Regions from separate parts of the Gracilibacillus xinjiangensis genome, predicted to be linked through region 2. Evidence: predicted binding sites of a transcription regulator. Region 2 holds the regulator's gene; the other holds the start of a gene.
The links. Region 2 encodes CtsR, which represses protease genes until heat stress. Its sites were predicted from a motif close to ATGGTCAATAAAGGTCAAACA; they were not measured.
Positions count from the first base shown of each region.

Region 1 (5,766 bases), on a different contig from region 2:
AGCCAGCTTTTACTTGATCTTTCAATCCTGCAACTCGAACCATGAAAAATTCATCTAAGTTGGAAGAAAATATGGATAGAAAACGAAGTCTTTCCAATAAAGGATTGCTTTCATCACCGGCCTCTCCCAGTACTCGTTTATTAAAAGATAACCAACTAAGCTCTCTGTTATTATAATAAGAAGGCAGTCCTAGTTGTTTCCCTAATTCAATCGTCGTCATTGATAATCATTCCTTTTTGCAGTTTATGAAAGTTATTTAAAAAAATAGTACTAAAGATTAAATATATCCTAATCTATCATAACGCTATTAAAAGAAATTTTTGTTAATTAAGTGTAAATTTAATGTAAATTACTTCTTTACATAGCTGAAATAAAATGAAGTTTCACTTCCATTTTTGCAAGCTTCTCCAAGTGTTTCTTTTGTTTCTCTGCTTGGTATTCCTCTGGTGTCCAGTCACCGACACAATGGATTGTAAAGATCAATTCTGTTTTCTTTCTATGGATAGTTATATCTTTCACTACTTGTCTTTTTGTAGCATCCAAACAATAAGTGAATTTTAGTAATGCACCAAGATGACGTAATTTTCTCCGTTCTTCTTTTAAGAACCAATTTTTATATGGTTGGATAAATTGTTTAAAAACAGTTTTATTTTTATAGGAAGCAATTAGAGCAAGCATTAATCTTTCTTTGTGCATTAATCCATCGATTGTTCTGTTTGCAAGCAAATAGAAAGTGTGCTGTGCACTAGATTCTGCATCAATATATTCACCTAAATGGCAGAGGTAACTTGCCCTTTTAACAAGATTCCAATCATTTTTATCCAGATGCATTATCCCATTGTGTTTTAAGAAGTCAAATACTTTTCTTGTCAAATATTGGACATGCATTATTTGTTTTGGTTCTAGATTATAGTCATTAATAAGTTCTTGAATACTATCCTCCAACACATTAGGAAAGAGGATAGATCCCATCTCCTTTGATAGTTGTTCATAAAATACCCCATCCCGGAGCCCTTTTCTACTTAATATAAAACATTCTGCTTGTATTGTTTGATATAATGTATGAAAGACTTGGATTGCAGGAATGATGATATCAGCCCTGTCTTTTGACAACCCTTCAACCTTGGGCAATTTCTCTGGGTTTAATGATGTTAAATAATTGTTAACCATTTGAATATCTTTATCATACATTTTGTATTGATGAAGCCCGGCTAACGGATACTCTTTCATATTCTGTTCTATTTGAACTAAGTTCCGTGCACTTCCACCAATTCCAATTAAAGGAACATCTCGTTCGGTTAGCCATGGGAGTGTACGAAATTGTGCTATTAAATAGGAATGAAGTTGTTCAAGTTCCTCATCTGTTGGAATTTCATTTGCAAAAAAATCTTTTAATGTCAGTGCACCAAATGAAAAACTATGTGATTGAATTAGCTTTCTGTTTTCAAAGTAAGTGACCTCAGTACTTCCTCCGCCAATATCAACAGTAATTCCTGTTTCAATTGATGTTGAATTGACTACGGCTAAGTAACCGTAATATGCTTCTTCTTCTTCAGATAGAATACGCATTGGAAGGCCAGTTTCCTGTTCTGCTATTGCTTTAATTACATCTTTATTATTAGCTTGTCTTATTGTAGCTGTTGCAACACATATAACTTCTTTTAACTGATAAACAGACAAGACATCCTTAAAGCTATTCAATGTGGAGACTAATTTGTTTATCCCGGCTTTGGAAAGATTATTATTCAGGTCAAGGAAAGTTCGTAATCTTGCAACAGCTTTCACATTCTCTACTTCTTTTAGGCGGCCACCTCTTTCTTGTAAGTAAATAACTAGCCGCATTGTGTTTGATCCAATATCAATTATTGCATAGTACTGTTTCTTCACTACATATCACCAGTTTTCTTGTTGGAGTTTTAGTATAAAAAATTAATGATGATAGGATTAGAAAAACTACGATCCTGATAAGTCATCATCGTCTATTTTGTATTATTATACCATAACAGGATGCAAACATAATATGGGATTGGTAATAGATATGTGGAAGAAACAGTTTAGATTAAATACATAATATGAACTTGTTTATATAATTATGTCTTTCACATATAACTTATTAATGAATAAATTAAGCGAAGACCCTTATCGTTTCTGCTCGTAAGTACAGAAGAAAGATAAGGGTAGTGCCGTTTTCCCAGTAAGCATAATGCACTTCAATTAGGATGTTTTGGAACGAGATGTTATGTTGACTAATAGATCTTGATAATTCTTTGCTGTTGTCTTATCACCAATAGCATTGTAACTTTTCTGTAAATACTGCAGTGGCTTCGGATCATCTGGAGATAATTCCATCTCCCATTCGAAACATTTGATTGCTTTATCATATTGTTCTAATTGGTAGTAGAGTTCACCAAGTACAAATTGTTTGTCAGGATTCTGTTCAAGTTGTTTCATGTTTTTAAGTTTAGTCGTTACAGGTAATTCGATTTGCTCTAAATAGCCTAGCATTTCTGTTATTGAGATGTGTGGTAATAATTTCCTCATACAATAGTGGACAAGTTTCTCCATTTTTGTTTGGTCATTTTTAAAATTTTTAATAATATAAGAAAATAATTGATCCTTATAATGGAAAAGGAATTCTCCATCAACTGTCAGAAGAGCTTTCTCAAAAACATCTAATTGTATTCCGTTATTCGACATTAACATGTTCGCAATTACTGCATCATTAGCATGATTATCAGCTAGTTTTTTTAAGATTCTATCAGATGCAGGATTTACTTTCAGCAGTTCTTCCCAGAAAGATACAATAATTTCATTATTATTTATTTTATTTAGCAGTGCCTCGAAATTGTCTAATTTATGCGTTTCAATTGGAAATTTTTGAGTTTGGAATAATTGATAATATAGTGCAAGTGCATCAAACCATCGTTCTTCCTTGTCGTAAAACTGGAATAATTGATCGTTTATCGGATTTGAGGTAAGGAAATTAACAGCCGTAGCTTCAATATATAGTGGGTCTGCCCATTTAGTAACCATGGTATTGAAATCTTGATAGGATTCTTGATATTTTTGAAAATCCATATGGTGAATCATATCTGTAGCAAAGCGATCATGCGGTCGGATTTGGATATAGTTAACAATAGTACGAAAGGCCATCTTCATCTGCCCATTACGACGGTATTGATAAAATATCTTCTTACACAATGCTCTAATTTTTCTGTGGTCAAGGAAATTATCAAACATGGAAAGAACATAAAGCATTTCAATATCTGCATATTTATCTTTAAGGTTTTGGAACATTTGATTTGATGTAGTTATACGGTATTTCTTATTGGTGTTGAGAAAGGCTCTCGTAAGAGGATGGTTGGAAGGGTATTGGTTACCATTAGTATAAGCATTGGTAAGAAAGGATTGGAGTTTCATTGCGTTTAGTTTTTTTGCATTAATAAATTTATTTTTATAGAAAATCGCTGTAAAATATTGTTGGTTTGCATCAATCATCTCGACAATCTTGGCCTGTTTGTATATTGTCAGATGTTTCACATTCATTTTTATTTCTTTTTTATGGTGAATAAGCTTAATAGTCGTCATAATCCGCAACAACTCCTTTTTTCTTGGTAGTTTTATCATATCACATTAGATAATGTGGTGAAAGGACATTGTTATGTAAATTGTATGTTAAGAAAACTGCTAATACATTCGATTATTTATTTGGCTATGATAAACTGTAAGAAAAACATAGGGGGATACGAAGTTGTTAAAAGAACTCATCTGGTCCATATTAATAGCTTTATTAATTGTGCTTATCCCGTTCGGTGTTGTTTTATAAAAATAATGAATGAGTCTAACCAGCCTGCTTTCGCGGTTGGTTTTTTTAATTTTTTGAACTATGTTGCATTCTTGATCCTTTAAGTATGTTGAGAAAATTGAGCATAGAACTTGAAAGTCAAAGAAGGTCAAAGTATAATATGAATCAGAAAAGGTCAAATATAGTCAAAGTCAAAACTGACCTACACTAAAGAAATTGAAGGAGGAAGATATGATGAAATGTCAAAATTGTGGAATACGCCAAGCCAACATAACTGTTAGCCTTCGATTCAATGATCAAACTCAACAATTACAAGTGTGTGATACATGCTTTAATGAAATAAAAAATCAAATGAACCAACCGTCTAACATGTTTGGCGGACAAGACTTTCATTCCTTTTTTTCAGGGAATGCTAATGGATCAAACCAAGCCCATACAAAAACATATAATAAAAATAAACGAGGTAACGGTCTGATTGACCAGCTTGGAAAAAACTTAACAGACGCTGCAAGGGCAGGTTTAATAGACCCAGTAATTGGGCGAGATAAAGAAGTGAAACGTGTGATTGAAACATTAAATCGACGTAACAAAAACAATCCTGTACTTATCGGTGAACCAGGAGTGGGTAAAACAGCAATTGCAGAAGGACTAGCATTAAAAGTTGCGGAAGGTAATGTTCCTTCTAAATTATTGAATAAAGAAATATATATTTTAGATGTCGCATCACTGGTAGCTAATACTGGTGTGAGAGGTCAATTTGAAGAAAGAATGAAGCAATTGGTCAAAGAATTACAAGAACGCCAGAATGTAATTTTATTTGTAGATGAAATTCATTTACTAGTTGGTGCTGGAACAGCAGAAGGTTCACAGATGGATGCAGGAAATATACTAAAACCGGCTTTAGCGCGCGGTGAATTGCAATTAATCGGTGCAACCACTCTTAAGGAATACCGGCAAATTGAGAAGGATGCAGCACTTGAACGTCGATTCCAACCGATTATAGTCAAAGAACCAAGCTTGGAAGAGGCGGAGCAAATTTTACAAGGATTAAAAGAACGTTATGAAAATTATCATAAAGTAACTTACTCTGATGAGGTCCTTCGTGCTGCTGTTACGTTATCTAAACGTTACATTCAGGATCGCTTCTTACCAGATAAAGCAATCGATTTAATTGATGAAGCTGGTGCAAGACTTAATCTAGAAGTGTCGGAAACAGATCATGATGCACTACAACAACGACTAGATGAAATTTCTAAAGAAAAAACGGAAGCAGCTGAACAAGAAGATTATGAGAGAGCAGCTAACTTAAGACACCAGGAAATTAAGTTGGAGAAAAAATTGGCTGAAACGAAAGAAGCTCCAAAAGCGGAAATAAGTTTAGAAGATATTCAGTTGATTATCGAAGAGAAAACAGGAATCCCAGTTCGAAAGATTCAGGCAGATGAACAATCAAAAATGAAAAAGTTAGCAAATAACCTGTCTAAAAAAGTAATTGGGCAACAAGTAGCAGTCGATAAAGTAGCTAAAGCTGTCCGCCGCAGCCGTGCTGGATTGAAAGCAAAGGAGCGTCCAATAGGTTCTTTCTTATTTGTTGGGCCAACTGGTGTTGGGAAAACAGAATTAACGAAAGCTTTAGCAGAAGAACTCTTTGGTACAAAAGACGCGATGATAAGACTTGACATGAGTGAATATATGGAAAAACACGCTGTCTCAAAAATAATTGGTTCACCTCCAGGATATGTAGGACATGAAGAAGCAGGTCAACTTACAGAAAAAGTACGCCGTAATCCTTACAGTCTCATTTTGTTAGATGAGATAGAAAAGGCACATCCAGATGTGCAAAACATGTTCCTGCAAATCATGGAGGATGGTCATTTAACTGATAGCCATGGGAGAACAGTAAGCTTTAAAGATACAGTAATAATAATGACAAGTAATGCCGGTACAGGGTCAAAGAAAAT
Region 1 is NZ_JBHSDT010000001.1:29,881-35,646, reverse strand. It holds gene ACFOY7_RS00180 (RNA degradosome polyphosphate kinase) at 1-220, opposite strand, end outside; gene ACFOY7_RS00175 (Ppx/GppA phosphatase family protein) at 358-1,887, opposite strand; gene ACFOY7_RS00170 (tetratricopeptide repeat protein) at 2,215-3,588, opposite strand; gene ACFOY7_RS00165 (ATP-dependent Clp protease ATP-binding subunit) at 4,040-5,766, shown strand, end outside.
Region 1: a site for CtsR is predicted at 3,940-3,960, ahead of ACFOY7_RS00165 (ATP-dependent Clp protease ATP-binding subunit). Genes of this name have one in related genera too.

Region 2 (5,766 bases):
AGCAGATTAAATTAATGACAAAAGAAAACTATAAGGAGGTCTTTAAACTTTCGCAATTTGCATTCCAATATACTTTGGATAAGGATCAATTAGCAGAAAAAGAAGCAGAAGCTGGCCGCCACAAAATTTGGGGGTGGATAGAGAACAACCAGCTGGCAGCAAAAGTTCACATGATACCTCTTACTGTACATATTAATGAACAAGACATGAAAATGGGTGGAATAGCTTCTGTCTCCTCATGGCCGGAATTTAGAAGAGGTGGCATTGTGAAAAAATTATTAAAGCATACGCTTCTAAATATGCGGGAGGAAGGTTATATTATTTCCTATTTGCACCCATTCTCGGTTCCCTTTTATCGTAAATATGGCTATGAGCTTGTCTTTAACTATAGAGACTACGAGATTCCGATAAAGCAATTTCAAAAGAACTGGAATGCACTTGGGCATGTTAAAAGAATTGAGGCAGATTACAACATACTAGAAAGTATATATATAGATTATATCAAAAGTTTTAATGGTGGAATAATAAGAGATACAGATTGGTGGAAACAAAGAGTAGTTAAAAAGGAGATGGTCATAGCAGTAGGCTATGATCAGGATAATAAACCTGACAGCTATATTCTTTATCATGTAAAGGATCGCGTTCTATATGTGGAAGAGATTGCCTACCGCTCCTTAAACAGCTTAAAACTCGTTCTTGAATTTATAGGAAACCATGATTCAATGGTAGAGAAAGTTAAAATGAAAGTACCTGACGAAGATTTTATCCCCTGCTTATTTGATGAGCCCCGTTTTGAACAGATTGTAAAAAAATACTTTATGGCACGAATTGTAGATGTTCCTGAGTTCCTAAAGAACTATCAATTTATAAGTATTCATTCTTCTGATTCTATTTCTCTGATTATAGAGGATGAATTTATCCCTGACAATAACGGGACTTATATTATTCAAGATGAAAAGGTTACATGTTTAGACCATGAGCTAACAGACACAAGAAATGTTATTTGCTGTTCGGTACAACAGCTTACTCAGATGCTGTTAGGTTATAAAAGGCCATTAGAATTAGAAAGATTGGCCTTAATTAAAGGCAGCTATAACGCAATTGAAAAATTTGATAAAATGATACCAATTAAACATACTTATTTTCCTGATTTTTTTTAGTCGCTTTTAAAAGAAGTGGCTTTTTTTGTCCCTAAAAAAAGATTTAGTAAAGGGGAAAGAATTCCACCTCCAAAAGTAATAAAAATAGAAATATATTCGTGTAATTTAGGGTATATATGAATATAACTTGGAGGTGTAGTCATTTGTTAGAAGATATCTTTGATTTAGAATTCATTGAATCAATCACAAAATTAATGATTGCATTAACTTTGTCTGGACTAATTGGCTTGGAAAGAGAGTTGAACCGCCATTCAGCAGGCTTTCGAACACATATATTAGTAGGTATTAGTGCATGCCTAATGATGCTTTTATCTATTAATGGATTTGAGCAATTTATTGAGACTTATAATAACGTTCAATTTGACCCTGCAAGAATTCCGTCATATGTTATCTCAGGGATTGGTTTCTTAGGTGCGGGTACAATTATTGTCAATGGCCGGACAATTCGAGGGTTAACAACAGCTGCCTCGATATGGGCGGTAGCAGGGCTGGGATTAATTATTGGAATCGGGATGTATAAAGAAGCAATCATCACAACTATTATCATCTTAATTAGCTTGGTCTTGCTTAATAAACTAGAGAAGATAATTCATAGAAAAAATCACCAAATTGTTTTTGAGATTAAACTTTCCGAAGATAAAAATACTTCAGAGTTTCTTGAACAAATTCAATCTTTTTCCCTCGAGATTCGAGAATTGGATATAACTAAAGATCAAAGCGGTTATCGCAAGATTAAAATGTATTTAGATGTTACCCACAAGAAAAAAGGGATAAGCCTTCATGAGTGGCTATTAGAACAGGAAAATGTCGAGAAAATTAAAATGAGGTTCCATTGATGTTTTTAAATGGATTATCTAGGTAATAATATTAAAGAACAATATAGTTGCAACAAATAAAACATCCGATATAATAAAAGTATAGTCAAATATAGTCAAAGTCAGATTGGGTGAGTGAAAATGCGAAATATTTCAGATATCATTGAGGAATATTTGAAAGATGTGATGCAAAGTAATCAAAAGAGAATTATCGAAATAAAACGCAGTGAAATTGCTGATCGTTTTGAATGTGTACCTTCTCAAATTAACTATGTAATAAATACAAGGTTTACATTAGAAAAAGGATATCTAGTTGAGAGTAAACGAGGTGGCGGTGGATACATTCGTATTAGCAGAGTCACTAATAAAGATAAAGCAAAATTAATTGATGAAATTATTGTTATGATTCAACCAAAAGTATCACAGCAAAAAGCAGTCAATATCTTAGAAAGGTTGCTAGAAGAAGAATTAATTACAAAAAGAGAAGCAAAATTGATGTTAGCAGCATTGGATAGAGATACATTGTCCTTTCAGTTGCCATTAAGGGATGAGATAAGAGCAAGAGTTATGTCAGCAATGTTACATTCATTAAAGTACCACATTTAGGAGGTGGGTTACGTGGAATGTCAGGAATGCAAACAAAATCCGGCAACACTTCACTTCGCACAAGTAACAAATGGTGAAAAACGGGAAATACACGTTTGCCACCAATGCGCAAAGGAAAAAGGTTATGTAACCACAGACGATGAGTCATATTCTTTGCACAACTTACTTTCAGGTTTGTTTAACTTTGACCCAGAAAAGTTACACCACTCTACCCATAACAAACCTGCTGCTCGGCAAATGGAATGTGAAAAATGCGGAATGACTTATCAGGAATTTGCGCAAGTCGGCAAATTTGGTTGTGCATCATGCTACCAGACATTTTCGGAGCACTTAAATCCGATTTTCAGAAGAGTGCATAGTGGTAATACAGCACATCATGGAAAAGTACCAAAACGTGTAGGAAAAGATATCTCTGCACGCAGAAAAGTGAAAGAATTAAGGTGGAAGTTACAGCAGCTGATCGCAGAGGAGGAATTTGAAGAGGCTGCTAAAATTAGGGACCAGATTAAAGAGATGGAGAAAACTCTCAATCAAAGTGGAGAGGGGGATGTTTAATGGGATTGGAACAATTTATTAATGAGGCAATTAGTCCGTGGTTAAAGGAAGATGGACCAGATAGTGATATTGTAATGAGCAGCAGAATAAGATTAGCAAGAAACTTTGAACAATCTCCCTTCCCAATAATTGCAAATCAGGAACATTTAGATGGAATTCTATATTTCTTAGAAAAAGAATTTAACCAAAAATCTTTTGCAAACTATGAACAATTAGAATTTGTCAGGATGGCGGACTTAAAACCAATTGAAAAGCAAGTTTTAGTAGAAAAACACCTAATAAGTCCTCATTTGGCTGATAAATCCACATACGGTGCCGCGTTAATCTCTAAAAATGAACAGGTTTCGATAATGATTAATGAAGAAGACCATATTCGGATGCAATTGTATTTCCCGGGTTTTCAGTTGGAAAGAGCGTTAGAAGAAGCTTTTCATATTGATGATTGGTTAGAAGAAAAAATCGACTATGCGTTTGATGAAGAGCGGGGATACTTAACCAGTTGCCCAACAAATGTCGGCACAGGTCTAAGGGCCTCAGTAATGATTCATCTACCAGCTCTAGCGATGACCAGGAAACTAAATAGAATGATACCAGCGATTAATCAGTTAGGCCTTGTTGTTCGAGGGATTTATGGTGAAGGCAGTGAAGCATTAGGAAATATTTTTCAAATATCAAACCAGGTAACACTAGGGAGATCCGAACAGGATACGATCGAGGATTTGACAAGTGTTGTAGAGAAATTAATCGAACAAGAACGACAGGCACGGACATTATTACGTCAACAATCAGAACTAGAGTTAGAAGATCGAATATTCCGTTCATATGGAATTTTAGAACATAGTCGTATTATTGAATCAAAGGAAACAGCCAAATGTTTATCTGACGTACGGCTTGGTATTGACCTGGAATATATTCATCATATACCGAAATCTATTTTAAATGAATTAATGGTTTTGACACAGCCAGCGTTCTTGCAGCAATACGCTAGGCGAATGCTTACACCGCATGAAAGAGATGTTTTTAGAGCATCGTTAATTAGGGAACGCTTTACGCTAGAGCAAAGGGAGGAATATTAAATGATGTTTGGTCGATTTACAGAAAGAGCACAAAAAGTATTGGCATTATCTCAAGAAGAAGCTGTTAGGTTGGGGCATAATAATATTGGAACAGAACATATTTTGTTAGGGCTTGTTAACGAGGGTGAAGGTATTGCTGCAAAAGCATTACATGCAATTGGTCTGGGTGCCGAGAAGATTCGCGAAGAAGTAGAATCATTAATTGGTAAAGGCAATCAAGTTTCTCAAACGATCCATTATACACCCAGAGCGAAAAAAGTAATTGAATTATCGATGGATGAAGCAAGAAAACTTGGTCATTCTTATGTGGGAACAGAGCATATTCTATTAGGTTTGATTCGTGAAGGTGAAGGCGTTGCGGCACGTGTATTAAATAACCTTGGTGTAAGCTTAAATAAAGCGCGTCAGCAAGTATTGCAGCTGTTAGGAAGTACGGAGAATAACAATTCTAATGGAAGAAGCAATAATCAGAATAATAGTGCGACAACACCTACATTAGACTCTTTAGCACGAGACTTAACCGCAATAGCAAAAGAAGGAAATATAGATCCGGTCATTGGCCGCAGTAAAGAAATAGAACGTGTGATACAAGTATTAAGCCGCAGAACGAAAAATAACCCTGTTTTAATTGGGGAGCCGGGTGTTGGGAAAACAGCTGTAGCGGAAGGTTTGGCCCAACAAATCGTGCAAAATGAAGTTCCTGAGATCCTTCGTGACAAACGTGTTATGACATTAGATATGGGGACAGTAGTAGCTGGAACGAAATATCGTGGTGAGTTTGAAGACCGTTTGAAAAAAGTAATGGAGGAAATTCGCCAAGCGAACAATGTTATTTTGTTCATTGATGAGTTGCATACGTTAATTGGTGCTGGTGGAGCAGAAGGTGCCATTGATGCCTCAAATATATTAAAACCATCACTTGCTCGCGGTGAATTACAATGTATTGGTGCAACCACATTAGATGAATACCGTAAGTATATTGAAAAAGATGCAGCACTGGAGCGTAGATTCCAGCCAATTCAAGTCGATGAGCCAACAGTAGAAGAATCGATCCAGATTTTAAAAGGATTAAGAGATCGATATGAAGCGCATCACCGTGTCACGATTACGGATGAAGCAATTGAAGCTGCTGCCAGATTATCTGACCGTTATATTACTGACCGGTTTTTACCAGATAAAGCAATTGATTTAATAGACGAGGCGGGATCGAAAGTACGCCTGCGTTCTTATACTACACCGCCTAACTTAAAAGAATTGGAACAAAGATTAGAAGAAGTGAAAAAAGAAAAAGATGCAGCTGTACAAAGTCAGGAATTCGAAAAAGCAGCAGCATTACGCGATAATGAGCAGCAGTTAAGGAAAGAACTTGAGGATACTGAATCGAAATGGAAAGAAAAACAAGGGCAAGAAAATTCAGCAGTTGGGGTAGAAGACATTGCTAGTGTTGTTTCCATTTGGACCGGAGTCCCAGTGTCTGCTATCACCAAAGACGAAAGTGCCAGACTACTTCACATGGAAGAAATCTTACACAACCGTTTAATTGGGCAAGAGGAA
Region 2 is NZ_JBHSDT010000009.1:67,665-73,430, reverse strand. It holds gene ACFOY7_RS18390 (GNAT family N-acetyltransferase) at 1-1,160, shown strand, start outside; gene ACFOY7_RS18385 (MgtC/SapB family protein) at 1,355-1,996, shown strand; gene ACFOY7_RS18380 (CtsR family transcriptional regulator) at 2,117-2,581, shown strand; gene ACFOY7_RS18375 (UvrB/UvrC motif-containing protein) at 2,594-3,136, shown strand; gene ACFOY7_RS18370 (protein arginine kinase) at 3,136-4,212, shown strand; gene clpC (ATP-dependent protease ATP-binding subunit ClpC) at 4,213-5,766, shown strand, end outside.